DNA from 4 places in the Acetobacter sp. AC2005 genome. Region 4 is predicted to be linked to each of the others. Evidence: riboswitches for the same ligand, from Rfam matches in the RefSeq annotation. Region 4 holds a riboswitch; each other region holds the start of a gene.

Region 1 (2,198 bases), 850 kb from region 4:
ATGCAGTTGCCAGAACTGCTGCAACATGGCGTGGCGCTGGGCCGGAAATATGATGTGGCCTTGTGGCAGGTTGGCCTGTTTGTGGTGCAGATATACGCCATTATGCTGGCCATGCGCTTTGCAGGTGTATGGACATCCGTTTTCGGCCGTTGGGTGGTGGCGCGCATTGGCAGCCTGCCGTTTGAACCCACAGGTTTTGCAGGCAGCATGTTGCTGACATTTGCTGGCGTGCGCGGGGCCGTTACGCTGGCGGCTGTGCTTTCCCTGCCCGAAGGCACGGATGGCACAGATGCCTTTCCCATGCGCGATGCCGTGGTGGTGGCCGCTACAGGCGTAATTGTTCTTTCCCTGCTGGCAGCCAGCGTGTTCATTCCGCTGTGCCTGCGCTTTTTGCCGCAGGAAACGGTGGACAAGAACGCGCAGGAAGAAAACATGGCCCGCCAGAAGCTGATACGCGCAGCCCTTGCGGTGCTGACAAAAGCGCGCGCGCAACCGCCAGCGCCCAACCCGAACGGCACAGCACTGGCAAAGCCCGAGGGGCAGAATGCAGATGAAGCCCTGCGGCAGGAGGTGATAGACCGCCTGTATCAGCTGTATCACAGCCGTTTGGAAGAAGAGGACGAAACGCCGCGCATCACACCGCTAGACCGCAGCCGCGCCCTACGCCATGCGCGTATGGAACTGGCCCTGCGCCTGCAACTGCTGCGGGCCGAACGGCAGGCCATGCGGGATATGACATCGCGCAGCGAGATTAACGACCAGACAGAATGGAAGCTCCAGCAGGAACTGGATTATGAGGAGCAGGTTATTCGCTCCCAGTCTCAACGCCTCCCGCGTGAAGCCTAAAGCCTGCCGCCACACTGGGGCGTGCTTTTGTTGACAAGCCACCCCCAGCCTGTAAACCACACCGCATGATGGTTTCCCCCAAGGGGAATGAAAAGGGAACCGGGTGCCCGCGCCATTGCCTGCAATGGTTTTGCGATATTCCCGGGCTGTCCCCGCAACTGTAAGCGGCATGGATGTGCACGCACGGCGCAAAGCGCTGGCCCACTGGAACAAACCTTTCCGGGAAGGGGTGCCACAACCGAAAAACCGCAAGCCAGGAGACCTGCCATCAGCACACAGTTGCAGACGGGGCATGTCAGCCGGGGTGTGCTGGCAGGCTGGGCAAGCGGTCAGCCAATGGGGTGGTTTGTGCCCTGTGGTGGAAAAAGCCGGGCCAAGTCTCGTGGCAACGCTGTTAAACCGCGAGATTGCCTTAACCCATGCGCCTAAAAAACCTTTTGCTTACCGGATCTTCCCTGCTGCTGGTAGAAACCACTGCCGCCATGGCGGCAGATGCCGCAAACTCCGCTACATCAACGGGTAAAAACACCGTTGCTGCCAAAGTGGCCGTAACACCTGCCGCCACCGCTCCGGCGCGCAATGCGCCTCTCTCTCATGCGGTGGAGGGCCCGCAAGCTGTGCAGGCCCGCAGCACGCAGGCTTACCCGGATTACGTTACGGTAAGTGCGGCACGCCACCCCATGCGGGCGGATGAAATTGGCACGGCCATGACGATTGTGACAGAAAAGCAGATCCTCACCCAGCAGCGCCGCACGCTTACAGATATTCTGGCCCGCCAACCGGGGCTGAATGTGGTGCGTTCGGGTGGCTTTGGCGGCACCACCTCCATTTTCATGCGCGGCAACAATGCCAACGAGGTGAAAGTGCGGCTGGATGGCATGGATATTAACGATGGCAGCTCCACCTCCGGCGCGTTTGATGCTGCGCAGTTTGTTACCGATGGTATGGGCCGCATAGAAATTCTGCGCGGGCCACAAAGCGGCCTGTACGGGGCAGATGCCATGGCCGGGGTTATTGATATTACCACAGCGCAGGGGCAGGGCAGGTTTACGCCTTTTGTGCGGGTGGAAGGTGGATCTTACGGCACGTTTAATCAGGTTATGGGCGCGCGCGGCAGTAAGGGAAAGTTCCATTACAATGTTGAACTTTCCCATTACCGGCAAGATGGTTTTCATGAAATCCCGCGCTATATCGGCCGCTATTTTGGCGCAGACAAGGAACAGCGCCACCGGGGGGACAGAAACGATAACCGCTCCGCCAACATTCGCTTGGGCTATGATGTCACCCATAATTTTGATCTGGGGCTGACGGCCCGGCTGATACAGAGCAACCTGCACACCTACAGCGCCTAT
Region 2 (2,198 bases), 240 kb from region 4:
GCTTCTTCTGGCCAGCGGCGGTATGATCGTAACTCTGGCGCACCTGTACAAGGCAATGAAAACCATCTGGAACTTACCTATCAGGCACAGGTCACCCCTTGGTGGGTCATGCAGCCAGACTTCCAATATGTCTGGCATCCCTCTGGCGGTGTAACGGATTGGACGGGCAACCGCCTTGTCGGGAATGAAGCCATTTTTGGGCTCCATTCCAACATCACTTTCTAAAAATTATAAATAAAAAAGCATTCCCTTTCGGTTGCCATTCCATAAATGGAAAAAATGGCAACGTTAGGAAATGCTTTTTTATACACGCAAAGTTTGTATAGAAGGCCGCTCGGAAAAATCAGACAGTCTTCCGCGCCACACCGTTTGCTGATGGCAGGCATTTTTCAGCCAAAGCACCAAAAACCAGCCCCAATACAGACCACAAAACAATCTGCATTCCGATAGATGCTTCTCTAAAACGCCAAAGCACTACAGCAGGAAAATTGTCTGGCACTTCATTAAAATCTGGCAGACCAAATTGCACAGCGGCGACAAGCGCAATCCCCAGAATAATGCTACATACAGCCGCGTTCCAATGCCCGATTACGTTAGACAGTGCGCGCCCCACCAACAAACAAATCATGGAAATGGCAATAGAAAGACCAACCATTGCAAAATACATTTCTGTCCTCAGCGCAATGGTTTCTTCCTGCCCAACTGCAGGTGGGTTGGGTGGATATTTTAAATCTGGTATCAGCACAAACGTTAAAAACCCAACGCCAGACAGCAATAATGCCATAGCGCGTGGACTTAATGTTGCAAGACGCTGATAGGCAAATGCAAAAACAATCGCAAAAATACCGCCATATGCGGCACCGTACATCAGCACAGCAGTAAGCAAGCCCCAAGATGCCTGCACACCACGGCTTATCAGTTCAGGTTCTGGCGCGGCACCTGCAGCAGCATCCTGAGCGGCTTCAAACGCAATAGCCAAAGCGACCTGCGGTTCACCAAAAATTTTTGAAAATACAAAAGAAAGCAATGCAGCCAGAATGCCCGCGACCATGCCGCGGGCTAAAAGACGACCAACCATGAGTAAAACTTTCCTCTCGTGCCTTAGTGGCAGGGGAAACCAAGAAGATGGCGGCCATCATGCACAAATTCATGCACAGCATGTCCGGAAATCAGGGAAGTGGCGCCCTGCTCTGCACCTACAAAGTAGATCAGCAGTGCAGAAACAATCAGGCCGAAAACAGCCCAAGGCAGAATGGCACGAACCGGAATGCTCTGGCCCGCTGCCGCAACCGGCATAGCTGTATGAACAGATGTGCTCATGATGTTGTATCCTTTTTAAATTTAAAGCCCGCCAGAGCAGGCACAAAAGAGTGTGAAACAGAATTTCATGGTTTGGTCGGCCCTCATCATAGAAGGACGAAGCCTAACAGCAAGGGCATTCCGAGCACGCCTGCTGTTCTCCCACCTTGAGAAAAGCGGCACCCAAAAGGAACGTCATTCCATGTGAGGTACTTGCCTGCTCCATCCGTCAGATTCTCGCCAACCAGCAATCAACGGTGCAGAGCATACCAAAACCTCTTCCAAATTCTATTTGGAACACAAAGCATTGTTACACTTCACCACGCCGCGTGAAGACAAAAGCCCAAGATGTATTTAAGGAGAAATCTGCCCAGGGCAGAGGAGTAAACATCGCAAATCATCCATCTCCGGTTCCCTCGCCCGGCGATTAAACAAGACAACAACGGCAGGTCTCCTGACTTGCGGGTCATTGCGCATTACTCAGCCTTCCCGATGCGAACACCAGTGACTGCCGCTTTATGCGGCTAAGGAGTAATAGGCTCTCCGCCTACAGTTGCGAGGGCAGTTGCCGACTGGGTTCCAAAGCAGGAACCTCCGGCATTCCCTTTCAAACCCGCTTGCGCGGGACCGTTGTAAGATGGCGCAACCCTTACCTTATTTTTGCTTCATATTTCAATCTTTGCCTGATTATGCAGGTATAACTCTTGCCAGAGCCGCCATTTTAACCCACCTGTTTCTGCAGACTTTTCCCTGACTGGCGACTTATGGACCAACGATACCGCATTCCCCCACTAGCCATGCTCAATGCCTTTACGGCGTTTGCACGCACAGGCGGTATCAGACGGGCAGCAGCAGAACTGCGCGTAGATCACGCAGCCATCAGCCGCCACATTCGGGAT
Region 3 (2,198 bases), on a different replicon from region 4:
CTTGCTGGTGTTGGGTTTTTAACATTTGTGCTGATCCCAGATCTAAAATACCCACCAAATCCACCGGCTGTTGGGCAGGAAGAAACCATTGGCCTAAGAACGGAAATGTATTTTGCAATGGTTGGCCTTGCCGTTGCTGTTTCCATGATTTCTTTGTTGGTGGGGCGTGCGCTGTCTCATGTCATAGGATATTGGAACGGTGTTGTGTGCAGCATTGTTCTGGGGATCGCACTTGTTGCTGCGGCGCAGTTTGGTTTACCTGATATCAATGAAGTGCCTGACAATTTCCCTGCTGTAGTGCTTTGGCGCTTTCGGGAAGCATCCATTGGAATGCAGATAGTTTTGTGGTCTGTTCTGGGGCTGGTGTTTGGTGCTCTGGCAGAAAAATGCCTGCCAGAAGCAAATGGAATGGCAAGGAAGGTTGCTTGATTGAGGTTAGAGAACAAACTTTATAAAATATAAATGCACAAAATAGCATTGGGTGATCCTGTAATGGGCTAACCCGATGCTATATAAGGGATGCTCTGGCTAAGGTTTTGACGGAGACGTTATCTTTTGCCAAAGCCTGAAAACGACTTCTCCCACTTGTCAGATTAAACTTGCCGTAGGTATAATCAAAAAAGTAATTTATCGATGGTTCTACGCGAGTAGATTAAAAGGGAACCCCGTGCTTCTGTAGGTTATACAGGAAAGTCGGGGGCTGCTCCCGCAACTGTAGGCGGTATGTTATCTCTTCGGTGCCAGAAATGGCAGGCCACTGGTGATTTCACTGGGAAGGCCAGAAGGGTGACGCGAAGCCGTGAGTCAGGATATCTGCCATTGATTGTGCAACCATACTGCCGGACGGGATGATCCGGAAGTGGGGGATATAGATCATGCAGATTATAATACCTGCATATTCCAGATTATTTTGCGTGCAGAACCTGCACTCTTTCAGCGTTGACCCTCTTCCTGCTTAAAAACTGATTATCAGTGCAGATCTATTGGCTTTGTGTTCATGCCATAGGGGTAAACTGCGCGTGTTGCTTTGTAAGTAAAAGCTGGAAAGTTTATGAGACATGACATTACAAAACTGCGCATCCCACTGTGCGGAGCTTGATAGCCTTATCCTGTGTTATTTGCAGGAACGACATAGTTTGTCTTTTGGCCGTGTAGAAAGGGTTCAATCGTGAGGTTACCTTTTATTTCTACAACAAGCCATGCTTCACATCCGTTGCTTGAAAAAATTATCATGCTTGCGCCAGACAGAACGTGTATTTCCAAATTTTTCGGGCCAGAATATTTTCTACCTGTTGAAGTACAACTGCAACAAAACGGCTATGATTTGTTCGAGTGTATGATTACAGGTTTACCCGTTCATCATCAGGCACGGGGTGATTATCTAGAAGCGCACTTTAGGCCATTGCTGGATGCAACACTGGATATGGTAATGGCATTGCAACATGTTTCTGCTTGCACGTCAGGAACAGAATATGTGCAAACTTATATTGCCGTGCAAAATCTTATTGGTGCACAAAAAGCTGCAATGGCTATGTATTGCAGTACTTACAATTACGAAAAAAAATCTGTTGAATAGAGAATGTTCTTTAAAAATCTTCAGCTATGCATAAGGAGAATTTGTTTTTCTGATAGACGTTTGGTAGGTAATTTTAACAAAATCGATGGTTTCGTGCAAACGGATTAAAAGGGAACGCTGTGATATCCATGCGCTGGTTGGCACCAGTAATGGATTAAGTCAGAGACTGTGCCCGCAACTGTAGGCAGAGATTTTTTCGGATATGTGTTTTATTGTAAACATAAAACAGTCACTGGTGCTGGCGTACCGGGAAGGCAGCCGAAAAAGATAGATCTGCAAGTCAGGAGACCTGCCATCGTTGTTTCACCATGTCGTCGGGCGGGATGAACCGAAGGCAGGACGAAAAACATGTACAGATCAGTATGGCAGATGGCTGCCTGTCGGTTAACGAATGTTATGGTGGCGAGCACTGGGTCGGAGCAGGTCCAATGCAGCGAAATGCTTTTGTTCGCAAGTGCATGAACCTGTCTTGGCCATAACCCCGACATACAGCCATGAGAGTTGCTATGAGCCACATCATCAATTTCCCGGCCCAAAGTGGAGCTTCCAGACCTTATCTGTCTTCGAAATTACTGACAGAAGGACAGCGCCGCTTTATTCTTTCTCTCCCCATAAGCGGAGA
Region 4 (2,198 bases):
ATCATGTTCGTGTTCGCCATCTTCTGCATCATGATGGGAAGGACGAGCGGCCAGATCAGCTTCTGCCGCAGCTCCGATACCAAGCAATATGGCCGGATCTACCTTGCCTTCCGTGGCACGTACAATCTGCACAGGGCGCGGTGCTGTGTGGCGGATTTCATCTTCAACGCGTGCAAGCGCATCTGCATCAAGCAGATCTGTCTTGTTCAACACCACAAGATCTGCAGCGTTGATCTGATCTTCAAAAACCTCTGCCAAAGGGTTGTCATGATCTAGGGATGGATCTGCCACACGCTGCTGGGCAATAGCTTCCGGGTCATCTGCAAAACGGCCAGCAGCTACTGCTGGTGCATCCACTACGGTTATCACCCCATCAACAGTCATGCGGTTGCGCACTGTTGGCCACCCAAAGGCCTTGAGCAATGGTTTAGGCAGCGCCAGACCTGATGTTTCAATAACTACATGTTCTGGCGGATCGGCCCGATCTAGCAGGGCTTCCATTGTTGGCAGAAAATCATCTGCTACCGTGCAGCACAGGCAGCCATTGGTCAGTTCGACAATATCATCTTCCTTGCAGCCTTCCACGCCGCACCCGCGCAGAATTTCTCCATCAATGCCAAGAGAACCAAATTCGTTCACCACCACGGCAATGCGGTGCCCTGCTGCACGCTGAAGAAGATTGCGCAAAAGGGTTGTTTTGCCTGCCCCTAAAAAACCAGTGATAATGGTTACAGGCACGCGAGATGCGAGTGTCATGAAGGCTCCTGTTCATCATAAAGTTGTGCGGGAACACGCCCCAGCACCATATTGGAAAGAGATGCCGGACGGCGCGAAGGCATGACCGTGCCCCGCGCGGATTTTGCATAGAGTTGGGCATACGTCAGAAGATCTTCTGCTTTTTCAGCGCCCAGATGCCCTAATAACCATGTCCAACGCTCTGGCATGGCAATAGCTGCAGTGCATCCGCGATCACAGGCAGCCAGACACTGCACCTGACGCAACAGAACCGGAGCTTCCTGCCCAGCAGCTTCTGCTTCCTGCACCAAGGTCTGCAAACGTGCATACAACTGGGCACCCGGCGGCTGATCCATAGCAGGTCCACCACGCCGACATGTGACACACACATGCAAAACAGGGCGATTCTGAGGTGATTTTTGAGAAGAATCGGACGCTTCGGCCATGCTGTATCCCTGAAATAACTACCATTCTAAAAGAACGGCTGCTTGAAAGGGGTGCAGATACCCGGCGCCCCTGCCCAGAGATGACAGAAGAAATGCACCCTATGGTGCATCTATGCCTGCCGGGCACCCCGCCAGCAGCAACGCCAGAACTTAATAATTAAGGCCCGCCTATATGCTTACGCATAAGGCACCAATGGCAGGTTTCCTGGCTTGTACCCACATATGCTCTCCCTTACAGGCCAGAACATAAAACAGCGTTCCCTACCTTCCCAGCCTGCACATAGGCCAGTGGCACATTGGGCCAGAAAGCCCATACGGAACACCATGGGTAACTTACAGTTGCGGGGGCAGCGACGGCCTTGCACCGTTCTTCCCTTTTCATCCCGTAAAGGACACCATTAGCCCGCGCACAATGCGCATAAGCGGCCTTTGCTTTCAACCCGCAGTTTTAGCCCTGCAACTTTAAAAGTCTGCTGATCTGAAACAGGATTGAGGCTTCACGCTAATGTTCCTGTGCTTTGCAGCCTTATTTCCATTATTGACGCGCAAAACAGCTATGTTATATTCGTATGAATATACTTTATATGTCAAATATTCTTTCGCTAACTAATGAGGATTCTATGACCTCCCCACGCGTTCTGCCCACACTGGATGAAACGCGTTTTTCAGACATGGCGCTTATCTTCCGCATTATGCGGTTAGCCACCGTCTGGCGCACGCAACTGGACCGGGCTTTACGCCCGCATGGCATGACATTGGCCAGCATGCGCCCGATGGCTTATTTGATGATGATGCCCGATGGCGCCACGCAAAGTGATCTTGCAGCCGCCATGAATGTGGATTGCTCGGCACTAGTACGTATTCTTGATTTGCTGGAAAAACAAAAGCTGATCACTCGCCTGCAGGATACGCGGGACCGGCGTGCCAAAAAACTTGTGCTTACTTCTGCTGGGCAGGAAAGATGTACGCTGTTCCATACCATTGCAGCGCAACTTGAGCAGAACGTTCGCCAGAATC

Evidence for each region. A riboswitch is a leader RNA that binds a small molecule or an ion and turns the genes downstream of it on or off. The one in region 4 is predicted to bind cobalamin.
Region 1: it holds a riboswitch for cobalamin, as region 4 does, so the genes downstream of both, QQM41_RS03905 (TonB-dependent receptor domain-containing protein) here and QQM41_RS08050 (DUF1636 domain-containing protein) in region 4, are expected to answer to the same signal.
Region 2: it holds a riboswitch for cobalamin, as region 4 does, so the genes downstream of both, QQM41_RS06975 (CbtB-domain containing protein) here and QQM41_RS08050 (DUF1636 domain-containing protein) in region 4, are expected to answer to the same signal.
Region 3: it holds a riboswitch for cobalamin, as region 4 does, so the genes downstream of both, QQM41_RS13970 (hypothetical protein) here and QQM41_RS08050 (DUF1636 domain-containing protein) in region 4, are expected to answer to the same signal.

What each region holds. Positions count from the first base shown of each region.
Region 1 is NZ_CP149625.1:811,034-813,231, reverse strand. Features, by position in the region: gene QQM41_RS03910 (Na+/H+ antiporter) at 1-846, shown strand, start outside; cobalamin riboswitch at 899-1,131, shown strand; gene QQM41_RS03905 (TonB-dependent receptor domain-containing protein) at 1,266-2,198, shown strand, end outside.
Region 2 is NZ_CP149625.1:1,423,511-1,425,708, reverse strand. Features, by position in the region: partial or broken gene QQM41_RS06985 (carbohydrate porin) at 1-225, shown strand, start outside; gene QQM41_RS06980 (CbtA family protein) at 344-1,078, opposite strand; gene QQM41_RS06975 (CbtB-domain containing protein) at 1,102-1,320, opposite strand; cobalamin riboswitch at 1,726-1,946, opposite strand; gene QQM41_RS06970 (LysR substrate-binding domain-containing protein) at 2,064-2,198, shown strand, end outside.
Region 3 is NZ_CP149627.1:55,861-58,058, reverse strand. Features, by position in the region: gene QQM41_RS13975 (CbtA family protein) at 1-429, shown strand, start outside; cobalamin riboswitch at 618-836, shown strand; gene QQM41_RS13970 (hypothetical protein) at 1,169-1,576, shown strand; cobalamin riboswitch at 1,646-1,888, shown strand; gene QQM41_RS13965 (hypothetical protein) at 2,083-2,198, shown strand, end outside.
Region 4 is NZ_CP149625.1:1,660,164-1,662,361, reverse strand. Features, by position in the region: gene cobW (cobalamin biosynthesis protein CobW) at 1-756, opposite strand, end outside; gene QQM41_RS08050 (DUF1636 domain-containing protein) at 753-1,181, opposite strand; cobalamin riboswitch at 1,359-1,596, opposite strand; gene QQM41_RS08045 (MarR family transcriptional regulator) at 1,751-2,198, shown strand, end outside.